2 regions of the Dyella sp. 2HG41-7 genome follow, and region 2 is predicted to be linked to the other one. Evidence: predicted binding sites of a transcription regulator. Region 2 holds the regulator's gene; the other holds the start of a gene.
What was found. The regulator sigma-54, encoded in region 2, starts transcription at its own class of promoters, with help from an activator protein. The targets are predictions, from matches to a motif close to TGGCACGNGCNTTGC.
Positions count from the first base shown of each region.

Region 1: glnA (type I glutamate--ammonia ligase) is a predicted target of sigma-54. The motif match lies at 4,290-4,304, and genes of this name have one in related genera.

Region 1 is NZ_JAJEJV010000004.1:132,696-139,869, reverse strand. It holds gene L0U79_RS01995 (efflux RND transporter permease subunit) at 1-533, opposite strand, end outside; gene L0U79_RS01990 (efflux RND transporter periplasmic adaptor subunit) at 707-1,969, opposite strand; gene L0U79_RS01985 (LysR family transcriptional regulator) at 2,135-3,112, shown strand; gene L0U79_RS01980 (undecaprenyl-diphosphate phosphatase) at 3,279-4,076, opposite strand; gene glnA (type I glutamate--ammonia ligase) at 4,351-5,760, shown strand; gene L0U79_RS01970 (ligand-binding sensor domain-containing diguanylate cyclase) at 5,842-7,174, opposite strand, start outside.
Region 2 is NZ_JAJEJV010000004.1:3,455,334-3,462,507, forward strand. It holds gene lptC (LPS export ABC transporter periplasmic protein LptC) at 1-397, shown strand, start outside; gene lptA (lipopolysaccharide transport periplasmic protein LptA) at 363-956, shown strand; gene lptB (LPS export ABC transporter ATP-binding protein) at 966-1,685, shown strand; gene L0U79_RS17090 (RNA polymerase factor sigma-54) at 2,096-3,568, shown strand; gene raiA (ribosome-associated translation inhibitor RaiA) at 3,743-4,066, shown strand; gene hprK (HPr(Ser) kinase/phosphatase) at 4,332-5,282, shown strand; gene rapZ (RNase adapter RapZ) at 5,287-6,186, shown strand; gene L0U79_RS17110 (PTS fructose IIA subunit family protein) at 6,230-6,622, shown strand; gene L0U79_RS17115 (HPr family phosphocarrier protein) at 6,615-6,884, shown strand; gene ptsP (phosphoenolpyruvate--protein phosphotransferase) at 7,007-7,174, shown strand, end outside.

The sequences.
Region 1 (7,174 bases), 3.3 Mb from region 2:
ACATCGCCCACGCCGTCGAGACGGGCGAGGATGTCTTTCACGTGCAAGCGCGCGTAGTTCGACAAATAAAGCATGTCGTAGCGCTTATCCGGCGAGGTAAGGTGCACCACCATCGTCAGATCGGGCGAGCTTTTCTGCGTGGTGACGCCGAGCCGCTGCACTTCTTCGGGCAAGCGCGGCAGCGCTTGCGACACGCGGTTTTGCACTTCCACCTGCGCGTTGTTGAGATCGGTGCCGAGCGCGAACGTCACCGTCAGCGTCATCTGGCCGTCGCTGGTCGCCTGCGAGGACGAATACAACATGCCTTCGACGCCGTTGATCTGTTCTTCCAGCGGCGTGGCAACGGTTTCGCCGATCACCTCGGGACTTGCGCCCGGATAGTTGGCGCGCACCACCACCGTGGGCGGCACGACTTCCGGGTATTCGCTGATCGGCAGCTTGAACACCGCGATGCTGCCCGCGATCACGAAGATCAGCGAAAGCACGGCGGCCATGATGGGCCGATCGACGAAAAACTGTGCAATGTTTTTCATGAAAGTTCTCTCAATACTTGCCGCGAATTGCTCCCTCTCCCCTGCGGGGAGAGGGTTGGGGTGAGGGGACACACTTGCGAAGTTCTACATACGAAGCGGTTCTTTGATGTCGCTTGTTCGCAAGATCCGCCCCTCACCTCGGTCCTCTCCCAGAGGGGAGAGGAGGAAGGGCATCAACCCTGCTGATGCTTTTGCGCAACGTTGTTCGCCTGCGCCGTGCGCGTATCGTTTCCATCCGGGTTCGTCGCCGCCGCATCCACCAACGCTTTGTCCTGTGCGTCCAGGCGGTTATCCATCGTCACCTGCTGCGGATTGACTTGCGCGCCCGGCCGCACGTGTTGCAGACCGTTGATCACGATCACGTCGCCGGCGTTCAAACCGTCGTCGATCACGCGCAAGCCGTGGAACAGCGGACCGGTTTCCACCTTGCGGTATTCCACCTTGTGCTGCCCATCGACCACGTAGACGAACTGATTGCCCAGATCGGTGCCGACTGCGCGATCGTCGATCAACACGCGCGGACGCGGTTGACCGCTTTGCAGACGCACATGCGCGTACAAACCTGGCGTCAGCAGACCGTTCTCGTCGTCGAACACCGCGCGCAAACGCATCGTGCCGGAGCCGGTGCGTACCTGGTTGTCGACAAAGTCGATGCGACCGGTGTGCGGATAACCTTGTTCGTCGGCGAGCGCCATCGTTGCTTCGATGCGCGCGGTGTGGCTGTTCTTGTCCGCCTCCCGTTGCAGGCGGTCGAGTTTCAGCCACGTATGTTCGTCGACGTCGAAGTAGACGTAGATCGGATTCGTCGACACCACGCTGGTGAGCACGTCCGAACTGGACACCAAGTTGCCCGGCATGATGTGCGCGTTACTTACGCGCCCATCGATCGGCGCACGCACTTGCGTCCAATCCAGATTGAGCTTCGCGGTGGCCAACGCCGCCGTGGATGCTTCAAGTGTTGCTTTGGCGCTTTGTTCGGCGGTGCTCATGCCGTCGGCGTCTTCCTGCGAAATCGCGTGCTGCGCGAGCAGGCGCGTAGCGCGCGCGGCATTGGCTTGCGCCAAGCCCAGTTGCGCCTTGGCCTGGGCCGCGTTCGCGGTCAGGCGATCCACTTCCGCCTGGAAGGGACGCGGATCGATGCGGAACAACACATCGCCTTTGTGTACCTGAGCGCCTTCCTTGAATTGGATGGCGTCGATATACCCGCCCACGCGCGGACGCACGTCCACGTCGTCGACCGCCTGCAGCTGGCCGGTGAACTCGGCCGCATCGCTGACCGGCCTCACCATGACGGAGGCGACGGTGACGTCGGGCGGGCCCATTTGCCCGCCGGCGCCTTGAGCATGCGCGCTGCCGCCGCCATGGTTACCGAGCAAAGCCCAGCTGCCGGCTACCGCTGCAATGACCAAACTGGCCAGGATGGCTTTCTTCAACATCATTCGCTCCCAATAGAACCCTTCATGCCGCAATGCAGCACGTTCGGGAAACGAATAATGGGTATACCGTACAGTTTAGAAAATCCGTTTCTTGCGCAAGCCACTCGTGACTCTCAATCACGAATGGGCGCATAATCGTCAACACAATGTATTTTGGATCGTGCTATGGAAGACTTTTCCGCTATCTCCGCGTTCGTCCGGGTGGTCGAGGCGAAGAGTTTTGCGTCTGCCGCCGCCCAGTTGGGCATGACCCCTTCCGGCGTCAGCCGCGCCGTGTCCCGATTGGAAGAACACTTGGGCGTGCGCCTGCTGTTCCGCTCCACCCGTACTCTGCGTTTAACCGACGATGGCGCCTCGTTTTATACACGTTGCAAGGAGATCCTCGCTGATCTCGCCGAAGCGACCGAGGCGCTGGGCTATTCCCACCGTAAACCCACCGGCAAGCTGCGGGTGGGCATGTCGGCGTCTGTCGGGCGGGCGGCGATCGTGCCGCGGCTGCAGGAATTCGAGCGTCGTTACCCGGACATCCGTCTGGAACTGATGATGTGCGACTTCCCGTACGACCTGAACGAGGAAGGCGTGGACTGCGCTATCCGTATGGGCGATCTGGAGGATTCCAGCCTGATCGCCCGCAAGATTGGCTATTTCCGCAACGTGCTGCTGGCGTCGCCGGAATATCTGCAGCGCTACGGCGCGCCGACCTGCCTCGAAGAATTGAAGGACCACCGCTGCATCAACTACGTCTACCCCAACGGGCGGCCGCGCCAGTGGCAGTTCGACACGCCGAACGGCCGTATCGAAGTGGATGTGAATGCGCATTTGTTGATGAACGACGGCGAGTCGGTGATCCAGGCAGCCGTCGCGGGCTTAGGCATCATCCAGGCGCCGCACGTGCTGGCGGCCTGCGCGCTGGATCTGGGCAAACTCGAGCCGATCATGACCGACACGGTATCCATCGGTAAGAACGTGTGGATCGTGTATCCGCAGAAGAAACACTTATCGGCGCGCGTGCAGGCGTTTATCGAATGGGCGAGCGAGTTGTTCGAGCGTCCGTTCGAATCGGTGTGCCCGATTGCGCCGGTGGTGGAAGCATTTCGGCCGCCGGTGCCGAACAACAAAGAAAAGCCGTTGCGTACGCAGTGAGCGTACTTCGCTCCCTCTCCCCTCCGGGGCGAGGGCTGGGGTGAGGGGCGAAACTTGCGCGATATTTGTTGGAGCGAAAAGCGTAACTCGCACGCGCAATCACGATTCCCCGCAAGCCGTGACCCCTCACCCTAACCCTCTCCCCGAAGGGGAGAGGGAACTGTTACTAGCCACCCGCCGGAATCAGCAACAACAACGCCGCACCCAGCGCGATGCGATACACCGCAAACCACGTAAAGCGGTGCGTGCGGATATACGAAAGCAGCCATTTCACCGCGATAAACGCCACGATCAGCGACACCACGAAACCGATGATCAACGCCGTCCAGTCTTCGTTCGCGGCACCGCCGCTTTTGAGCACTTTCAAAAGTTCGTAGCCGGTGGCGGCATACATGGTCGGTATGCCGACCAGGAACGAAAACTCCGTCGCCGCCGGACGATTGCTGGTGCCGGCGAGCATCGCCGTAAAAATCGTCGCGCCCGAACGCGAGGTGCCTGGAAAAATGCCCGCCACCATTTGCGCGATGCCCACCAGAATCGCGACCCGCCAAGTGACTTCGCTGCGATCGATCTGACGCGCCGCCAACGCCTCTGCACCCAGTATCCAGAAGCCGCCGATCAACAACGCCCACGCAATCGGCGTGATCGTTTCAGGCAATTTGAATCCGTAATGTGTGACCACCAGGCCGAGCACGCAGGTGATCAAAAACGCCACGATCAATTTGGCGAGATACGCGCGGTTGGCTGGCTCCTTCCACTGCGTCAGCAATTGCCAGATGCGGCCCCAATAGATCAGCGTGATGGCGAGAATCGCCCCGGCCTGAATTCCCACGTTGAACAAATCGGACCGGGCGCCGAGCCCGAACTTCTCCGCGATCAGCAGATGTCCGGTACTGGAGATGGGTAGAAATTCGGTAATACCCTCGACGATCCCGAGCAGGATCACGTTCAAAAGGTCGTGCACGTGGGGGCTCCTTGATCGGAAAAGTGTGAAGTAGGGCGGCCTGCAAAAAAACGGTATAGCTTTAGGCTTAATTTTTCCTTGCGGCGCGTGAACAGGACATTCGGATCGATTTGCACGTAAATGGTGCAAAAAGAGCCACTGTTTGGTGCAAAAAACATTCGCAATCCTCGCCTGATTTTAGGTAAGATTTTGAACTGCAAATCTTTTTGAAGTTGGTACGGTGCTTGCCATAAAGCACGCGCGATCCCCATTCACGACATCATCGAGGTTTTACATGTCCGCCAAGCAAGTGCTCGACCTGATCACGGAACATGAGGTCGAGTTTGTCGACCTGCGTTTCGCCGACATGCTCGGCAAGCATCACCACGTCACCTTCCCCGCCCACGCCATCGACGAGTCCACCTTCGAAGACGGCAAGATGTTCGACGGTTCGTCGATCTCCGGCTGGAAGGGCATCAACGAATCGGACATGGTGCTGCTGCCCGATCCGGACACGGCTTACCTCGATCCGTTCAGCGGTCATACGCAGCTGGTTCTGCATTGCGACGTGCTCGAACCCAGCACCATGCAGGCCTACGGCCGCGATCCGCGCTCCATCGCCAAGCGCGGCGAAGCGTTCTTGAAGTCCACCGGTTTGGCCGACACCGCGTTCTTCGGTCCGGAGCCGGAATTCTTCATCTTCGATTCCGTGCGCTGGCAGAACGACATGGGCCGCGTGTTCTACGAAATCGAATCGCAGGAAGCCGCGTGGAGTTCGCGCTTCAAGTACGACGAAGGCAACAGCGGTCACCGTCCGGGCGTGAAGGGCGGCTACTTCCCCGTGAGCCCGGTCGACTCGTTGGGCGATCTGCGCGCCGACATGTGCAAAGTGCTGGAATCGCTTGGCCAGGTGGTCGAAGTGCATCACCACGAAGTGGCCAACGCCGGCCAGTGCGAAATCGGCACCAAGTTCAACACGCTGGTGAAGAAGGCCGACGAACTGATGACGATGAAATACGTCATCAAGAACGTGGCGCACCAGAACGGCAAGACCGTCACCTTCATGCCCAAGCCGATCGTCGGCGACAACGGCAGCGGCATGCACGTGCATCAGTCGTTGGCGAAGGACGGCAAGAACCTGTTCTCCGGCGATCTGTACGGCGGACTGTCGCAGACGGCGCTGTGGTACATCGGCGGCATCTTCAAGCACGCCAAGGCCATCAACGCGTTCGCCAATTCCACCACCAACAGCTACAAGCGCCTGGTGCCGGGCTTCGAAGCGCCGGTGATGCTGGCGTATTCCGCCCGCAACCGCTCGGCGAGCTGCCGCATTCCGTTCGTGTCGAACCCGAAGGGTCGCCGCATCGAAGTGCGCTTCCCCGATCCGATGCAGTCGGGCTACCTCACCTTCACCGCGCTGATGATGGCGGGCCTCGACGGCATCTTGAACAAGATCGACCCGGGCGCGCCGGCCGACAAGGATCTCTACGATCTGCCGCCGGAAGAAGAGAAGAACATCCCGCAGGTGTGCTCCAGCCTCGACGCCGCGCTGGAAGCGCTCGATAAGGACCGCGACTTCCTGAAGGCCGGTGGCGTGTTCACCGACGACTTCATCGATGCCTACATCGAACTGAAGATGCAGGAAGTGACGCGTTACCGCGCCAGTACGCATCCGTTGGAATTCCAGATGTACTACGCGATCTGATCGCGTTCGCAGGTGCGACACAAACACGGGCGCCTCGGCGCCCGTTGTTTTTTTGCGACGACGCAACACGAATTCGTTCGATCAGCCGACACCGACGCAGCGATTGCGTCCGCCATGCTTGGCTTCGTACAGCGCGCCGTCCGCGCGCGTCAGCCATTGCGAAAGCGTTTCGCCGTCGCGCCATGCCGCCACGCCGATGCTGGCGGTGATGATGATGGTCTGGCCTTCGTGCATGACCGGGCAGTTGGCCAGCGCGAAGCGAATGCGCTCGGCCACGGCCAAACCTTGCTCCAACGTGCCATCCGGCAGGCACACCAGCAATTCTTCGCCGCCGTAGCGACCGACCACGTCGCCGTCGCGACAATGCTCCAGCAGGATGCCGCAAACCACGCGAATCACCTGATCGCCGGCGAGGTGGCCGTACGAATCGTTCACATGCTTGAAGTGATCCAGATCGAGCAAGGCGATGCACGCGTTGCCGTCGCACGCGAGCCGGCGGATGCCTTCGGCCATCTCCAGCAATCGGCGGCGATTGAAGATGCCGGTCAGTTCGTCGGTGCTCGCCAACTGATCCAGACGTTGATTGGCGATAATAAGATCGCGCGTGCGCACATCGACTTGTTCTTGCAGATGCATGGCCTGGCGACGCAAGTACAGCGTGCGAAGTTGGACCACGCCTAGCAGCACGGCGAGCGCCAACACTGCCGCGAGGATCAACGCCACGATGGTTTCGTACCAGCGCGGCGCAGCGACCACGTGTAGCGTCGTTTCGGCGACGCGCGATTGCAGGCCTTGCGTGGTAGCGCGCAGATGCAACGTGTACGTACCGTGCGGCAAGTTGGTGTAGATCGCACTGGGCAGGCTGCCGCGCGGTACGTCGATCCAACTGTCGTCGAAACCTTCCATGCGGTAGCTGTAGCTAGTCTCTTGCGGCGCCTGATAATCGAGCAGCGCGAAATCGATGCGAAGACTGCGGTTGTGCGGTTTCAGTTTTATCGACTCGTTCGATTGCGGAAGTGCGCCGAACGGAAGCGCCGCGCCGTTGAGCACCGCATCCGTCACCACCAGCGGCGCATCGCCGTGGCGCATCGGCTGCCAGGTGGGGCGAACGACGGTGAGGCCGCCCAAACCGCCGAACATGATTTCGCCGGTCGGCGCGCGCGCCGCGGCGGCATAGATGTAACTGGATATCCGCAAGCCATCGCGCACGCTTAGGTTATGCACGGCATGCGTTTGGCCGTCTATCTTCGACACGCCGTTCGGCAGGCTGACCCACAGGTCGCCCTGGTTGTCCGATTGCACCGCGTTGATGTTGTCGCTGCTCAAGCCTTGCGCCATGCCCAGGGTGCGGAAGCGATACGACGCATCGTCCGGGCGCGATTCCAGCATCGCCAGTCCGCCATAGGTGCCGACC
Region 2 (7,174 bases):
CGTGTTCGAACTTATTTCGAAAAAGCCCGGCGTGCCGAACTGGCAAGGCAACGCACCCTTCGGCCGGGTCAACAAGAGCGGCACGCAAGTCAATCTCGACGGTGCGGTTTACATGCACCGCCCTGCCTATGCGCAGGGTCCCATGGCAACATTATGTACCTCCAACGTCACCGGTTGGCCGAAGGAGAACCGCATGGAAACTGCGGATCCGGCCACCATGACGCAGGGCGCAAGCGTAATGAACGGCATCGGCATGCGTGCCAATCTCAACGAAAACCATCTGGAGTTGCTCCATGACGTGCACGGCACGCTTTATTCAAGCCAGAACAACGCTACGGCTAAGCCTCTTGATTGCCGGGCTCTTGCTTCTGCAACCGGCACTAGCAAAGCAGGATGACCGCAACCAGCCGATCCACGTGGTGCATGCGGACAGCTTCGACGGTTACAACCAGCCCAACACGATCAGCACCTTCACCGGCGCCGTGTTGATCACGCAGGGCACGATGAAACTCACCGGTCAGGTTGCGAAAATTTATACGGCGAAGGAAGACACGTCCGTCGATCACATCATCGTGACCGGCACGCCGCAAAAGCGTCCGCATATCGAGCAGATCGACGACAGCGGCAACCTGATGACCGGCGACGCCGATCAGCTTTACTACGACAACGTCAACGGCATCGCCATTCTCACTGGCAACGCCAACGTGCACCAACAGAACAAAGGCGACGCGCACGGCGCCAAGCTCACCTACAACACGCAAACCAGCTACATGGTCGGCGAAAGCAGCAGCAGCGGTCAGGTCACGATGACCTTCCTGCCGAAACAGAAGCCGCTGCCGCCGCCGAAGCATGGCGCGCCCGCTTCGACGCCGGCCACCAACGCTCCCGCCAAACCGGCATCGTCATCCAGCACCAAAGCGCCGGCGCCCGCCAGCAGCGCGCCGTCGAAGGGATAATCATTACTCATGCTTTCCGCAGAAGGTCTGCAAAAAAGTTTCCGCGCGCGCCAAGTGGTGCGCGATTTTGCGTTTTCGATTCGCCAGGGCGAAGTGGTGGGCCTGCTCGGTCCCAACGGCGCCGGTAAAACCACCTGCTTCTACATGATCGTGGGTTTGATCGAAGCCGACGCCGGCTCCATCAAACTCGACAAGCGCGACATCACTGGCCTTCCCATGCATGCGCGCGCCAAACTTGGCATCGGTTATTTGCCGCAGGAAGCGTCCGTTTTCCGTCGTCTCAGCGTCGCCGACAACATCATGGCGGTGCTGGAATTGCGCGAAGGCTTGGATCAACGCAAGCGCGATGCCGAATTGGAAAGCTTGCTCGACGAACTGAAAATCGCGCACATCGCGACGCAAAAAGGCATCAGCCTGTCGGGCGGCGAACGTCGCCGTGTTGAAATTGCACGCGCCCTCGCCGCGCAGCCGCGTTACATGTTGCTGGACGAACCGTTCGCGGGCGTCGACCCGATTTCAGTCGGCGAAATCCAACGCATCGTGCGACATCTGAAGGAGCGCGGGATCGGTGTGCTGATCACCGATCACAACGTGCGCGAAACCCTGGGCATTTGCGATCGCGCCTACATCATGAACGAGGGCGAGGTGCTCTCGCGCGGCACGCCGGCGCATATTCTGGCGGACGAGCGGGTTCGCGAAGTGTATCTGGGCCGCGAATTCCGTTTGTAATACTCCAACTTCGCCGTCCGCACAAGTTGCAATTTGCGCCGCTTCACACCCACGGCACGGGCAGGTATTTCCGGCCATAGCAACTATGGCCGACACTCCGTCTAAGGGTTAGGATGAGGCCAAGGGATGCGCTGACTCATTCTACGTTGGTGGCATGATGTCCAGAAGGCTTGCAGGATGTGTTGCGCGGCGCAGGGAAGACTGGCCGTCTTTTCAAGCCGCGCGACGCAGCCTGCGAGCCTTCTGGACATCACCCTTCGGGCCGGTCCTGTCTGTTCGCAGATCACAGGGCCATCGGCGAAGGCAGACTGGCCGTCTGTCGAGACGATGGACCGAAGAGATGCGAACAGACAGGACCGGTGACACCTACGTAGAATGAGTCAGCGCATCCCACAACCCTTTCGCCAGGCATGAAACCAGGGCTTCAGTTCCGTCTAAATCAACAGCTGGCTCTTACGCCACAACTGCAACAGGCCATTCGCCTGCTGCAATTGTCGCAACTGGAGCTGGCTGCCGAGTTGCGTCAACTTGCCGAGAGCAATCCGCTGCTCGAGTTCGCCGAAGATGCATCGGAAGAACAAGACGAAACCGAAACCGATGGCGAATTCGAAAACGAATTCGATGCGCCGGTAACCGTCAGCAGCGATTCGGCATCGGGCAGCGACGGCAACGACGAGGCGCCGGATTGGGCGGAACCGGAAATGAGTTCCGACGAGCCGATCGATTTTTCGTCGTCCAACGGCAGCGGTAATTCGAACAATCGCGACGACGAAGGCATGGAACCGCAGAATGCGGCGCCCGAGTCGCTGCAGGAACATCTGCTGTGGCAACTTAATCTCACACCGATGGATCCACGCGCCAAGGCCATCGCCACGGTGCTGATCGACGCGCTTAACACCGACGGTTATTTGGAAGAAGGTCTCGATGCGGTGCTCGCGGCGCTTCCTCCGCACCTGAAAGCCACTCTCGAAGAAGTGGAAGCCGTACGCCGCCGATTGCAGCACTTCGACCCTGCCGGCGTGGCGAGCATCGACCTTCCCGATTGTCTTCGCGCTCAGCTGGAGCAGTTCGCGCCCAGCACGCCGCATCGGGACCTGGCGTTGCGCATCGTCGAAAACGAATTGGAACTCTTGGCGCGCAACGACATGGCCAAGCTCGCTCGCCGCCTGCACGCGACCGAGGAAGAAACCACCGGCGCCGCCTTGCTTATCCGCAGCCTGGACCCGCGTCCCGGCGCGGCGATGGACACCACGCCCGTCGAATACGTGGCGCCCGACGTCTACGCCCGCAAGGACGGCACGCGCTGGCGCGTGCTCCTGAACCCGGACAGCCAACCCAAGCTCAGCCTCAACCAGCATTACTGCAGTCTTATCGCCCAGGCGCGCAGCGACGACGCCAGCTGGATGCGCGGTCAACTGCAGGAAGCGCGCTGGCTGATTAAGAGTTTGGAGTCTCGTGCCGAAACACTCCTAAAGGTCGCCGACGCCATCGTGAGACGGCAAAGCGCCTTTCTGGACTACGGTCCGGAAGCCATGCAGCCGTTAGTGCTGCGTGAAGTGGCCGAGGAGGTGGGTATGCATGAGTCGACGATTTCACGTGTAACGACCCGCAAATACATTCACACGCCGCGCGGCACCTACGAGCTGAAGTATTTCTTTTCCAGCGGCGTGTCCACCGAGGACGGCGGCAGCGCATCGGCTACCGCCATTCAAGCGATGCTGCGCAAGCTGGTCGACAACGAAGACCCGCGCAAGCCGCTGTCCGATCAGGCGCTCGCCGAAGAGTTGCACGGCAAAGGCATTCAGGTAGCGCGCCGTACGGTGGCGAAATACCGAGAAATTCTGCGCATTCCCAGTTCCAGCGAGCGACAACGCAGCAGTTGAAGTCCGCACGCCCGAAAAATTTTTTCAGGGAACTTGTGGCTTCATGGAACGATCCCATTTTCAGGAGTAAGGTTTATTCAAAGTCTCTAGCTTCACGGTGCAACGATTGTTTCACGGCAATCCGCGCATCGATCAACGCCGCCACTGGCGGCCAGCTCTAGAAGGAGGCGCACCATGCAATTCCAACTCAGTGGTCAAAAGATCGACGTCACTCCCGCCCTGCGCAATCACGTGACAACCAAGCTCGATCGATTGACTCGCCTCGATGACCGCATCGTAAGCCTGAGCGTCGTACTCTCGGTCGACAAGCTTCAGCAACGTGCCGAGGGAACCGTCAAAGTCGTGGGCAGTACGCTGCACGCCGAAGCCACCGAGAACGATATGTACGCCTCTATAGACAATCTCTTCGACAAACTCGTCGATCAGCTGCGCCGTTACCGTGAAAAGCTGTGCGACAAACATCAACGCGAAGTACGCGAAATCCGACAATACGGCTGACACGCCCAGCCGTACCTATCCCTCTCTCCGACCGGAGAGAGGGATAGAACAAAAGGCCGCAAGACTGGAAATCGATGGATCTCGCCCTTATTTAGAAACGATCCGAACTTCAGTCATCTCCAACCGCCGCAAGCTCCCATTTCTCCCCAAAATCCTCGCCCCATAGCGGGACACGAGGCGGCGAAGCGACCCTTCAAGCCACCAAACTGGCACAATGTTCCCGCCGCCGCCCCGATGAGGCAGCCCTGCGGCAAAGGGAACATCCTTGGAACGGCTTACCGCACGACAACTCTTCGACGATATCCACGAGCGCATGGCGCTCCGGTGGGTGGCGGGCATGCGCGGCGAAATGCGCGTGCTGGAATACGGCTCCACGCCGGCGCGCCGTCCGTCGCTGGTGGGTTATCTCAACGTTATTTACCCGAACAAAATCCAGATTGTCGGCACGGAAGAACTGAGTTTTCTCGACAGCCTGGATTCGCGCCAACGTTGGGAAGTGATCCACAAAGCAGCCGCCACGCATCCTGTCGCATTTATCGTCACTAAAGATCAACCGATTCCCGCCGACTTGCGCGAAGTCGCCGAGGAAACCGATACGCCGCTTTGGATCAGCTCCAAGCGCGGTCACGAATTGCTGACGTGGATGCAATATCACCTCGCGCGCACGATGGCGCCGCGTCTAACGTTGCACGGCGTGTTGCTGGAAGTGTTTTCCATCGGCGTGCTGATTACCGGCGAAGCGGGTTCCGGCAAAAGCGAACTGGCGCTGGAACTGATCAGTCGCGGCCATCGACTGGTTGCCGACGATGCGCCCGAATTCACGCTGATCGCGCCGGATGTAATCGACGGCGCCTGTCCGGAATTGCTGCAAGATCTGTTGGAAGTGCGCGGCCTGGGCGTGCTCAACGTGCGCGAGATGTTCGGCCACACGTCGGTAAAGACGTCGAAATACTTGCGCCTGGTCATTCACCTCAAACCATTGCGCGACGGCGAAAATACGGATGCGCTGACGCGCCTCACCGGCGATGTCGGCCATCGCGAAATTTTCGATGTAAAGATGCCGATGATTACGTTGCCGGTCGCGCCCGGCCGCAACCTGGCGGTACTGGTCGAAGCGGCTGTGCGCAGCCATATGTTAAAGAGCAAGGGCATCGATCCTGCGACGAGCTTTATGGACCGCCAAGCCCATCAGATGCGCCGGCTCCCACCGTGGTGACCCCATGAGTCAATCTCAATACGAAGGCCTTATTTCCAACGACGATCCGAACGCCATTCATCTGGTCGTGCTTACCGGCATGTCCGGCGGCGGCAAAACGGTGGCGCTGCGCGCGCTGGAAGATCTCGAGTTCTACTGCGTCGACAACCTGCCGAGCGCGTTGCTGCCGCAGTTGGTCGAAGCGGCGACACGCGGCGACAGTCATCGTCGCCGCATCGCCGTCGGCGTGGATGTTCGAAATCGCGACGAAGATTTCCAACACATGCCCAAGGTGCTCTCGGCGCTCGCCAACACCGTGCAGGTGCATTTGATCTTTATCGATTGCAGCGATGCAGTGCTGACCAAGCGCTTCTCCGAAACGCGACGCCGACATCCGCTAGCCACGCGCGGCAGATCGTTGGCCGACGCGATCGCCGAAGAACGCAGGTTGTTGCGCCCGTTAATGGCGATCGCCGAGCGCGTGATCGATTCCAGCGATTTAAACGTGCACCAATTGCGTCGCTTTATCGCGACCGGTTACGCGCAAACCACGGCCGGCCTTACGTTGATGTTTCAGTCGTTCGCGTTCCGTCGCGGATTGCCGCTGGATTCCGATTTCGTGTTCGACGCCCGCTGCCTGCCCAACCCACATTGGGAACCGACGCTGCGCCCGCTATCCGGCAAGGACGGCCCGGTGCGCGAGTTCCTCGAACGGCAACCTTTGGTCGCCGAATACGAGGCCGACACGGCGCGCTGGCTCGACGCGTGGCTGCCGCGCTTCGAGGCGGACGATCGCAGTTACGTCACCATCTCCATCGGTTGCACCGGCGGACGTCACCGTTCGGTGTATCTGGTCGAAAAACTTGCAGCGCACTATCGCGCGACCCGCGAAGGCGTTCTCACATTCCATCGCGAACTTGAGTGATGTTTATGTTGTCTCTAACAAGCCTCTTTGAAGCCGCCGTGTCATGACCGTCGGCGTGCTTCTGATGACCCACGAGTCGGTTGGCCAGGCGCTGGTGAAAGCCGCACGTCACGTGCTGCCAAAACTGCCGCTGCGAGTCGCCACCGTGGAAGTGCCGGCGCGAGCCGATCCGGATGTCATGCGCACGCTGACTGCCAAGCATGCGCGCGAGCTGGATCACGGCGATGGCGTGCTGGTGTTGGCGGATCTGTATGGCGCGACGCCCTGCAATATCGGGCTGTCGCTGAGTACGGTGGGTGTAAGGCTGCGTTGTGTTTCAGGATTGAACCTACCCATGCTGCTGCGCGTACTCAATTACGCCGACAAGCCGCTGGACGAACTTGCGGAAATAGCGGCCAGCGGCGGTCGCGGAGGAATCTTCATCGATCATGCTTGAAAAAGATATTGTCGTCACCAACAAACTGGGCTTGCATGCCCGCGCATCGGCAAAGCTGGTGCAACTCGTGCAAAGTTTCAAATCCACCGTGTGGTTGATCAGCAAAGGCCGCGAAGTCAACGCACAGAGCATCATGGGCGTGATGATGTTGGCAGCGGGCATCGGCACGCCGCTCACGGTTCGCGCAGACGGTCCCGACGAATCGGCCGCGCTCAATGCGGTGGTGGAACTGTTCGATCGCAAATTCGACGAAGGCGCTTGAATGAAGCAAGGAACAAGGAACCAGGAACGGGAAAACTCGCGGCCGCAGCGTGACGCACGCCTGCGCGGCATCGATATTCTCCGTTCCCCGTTGCTTGTTTCCGTCGTTGCGGGAGGACGCCGATGAGGCAAATCCTGTCCGGCACGATGGCCTCTCGCGGCATGACCCTGGGACGCGCCCGCCTGGTTCAACCCAGCCGTTACCTGGTCGACACGCGCCCGTTGAACGAAGACGAAGTCTCGTCCGAACTCGAACATCTGCATAAAGCGCTCGACACCGCGCGACAAGAA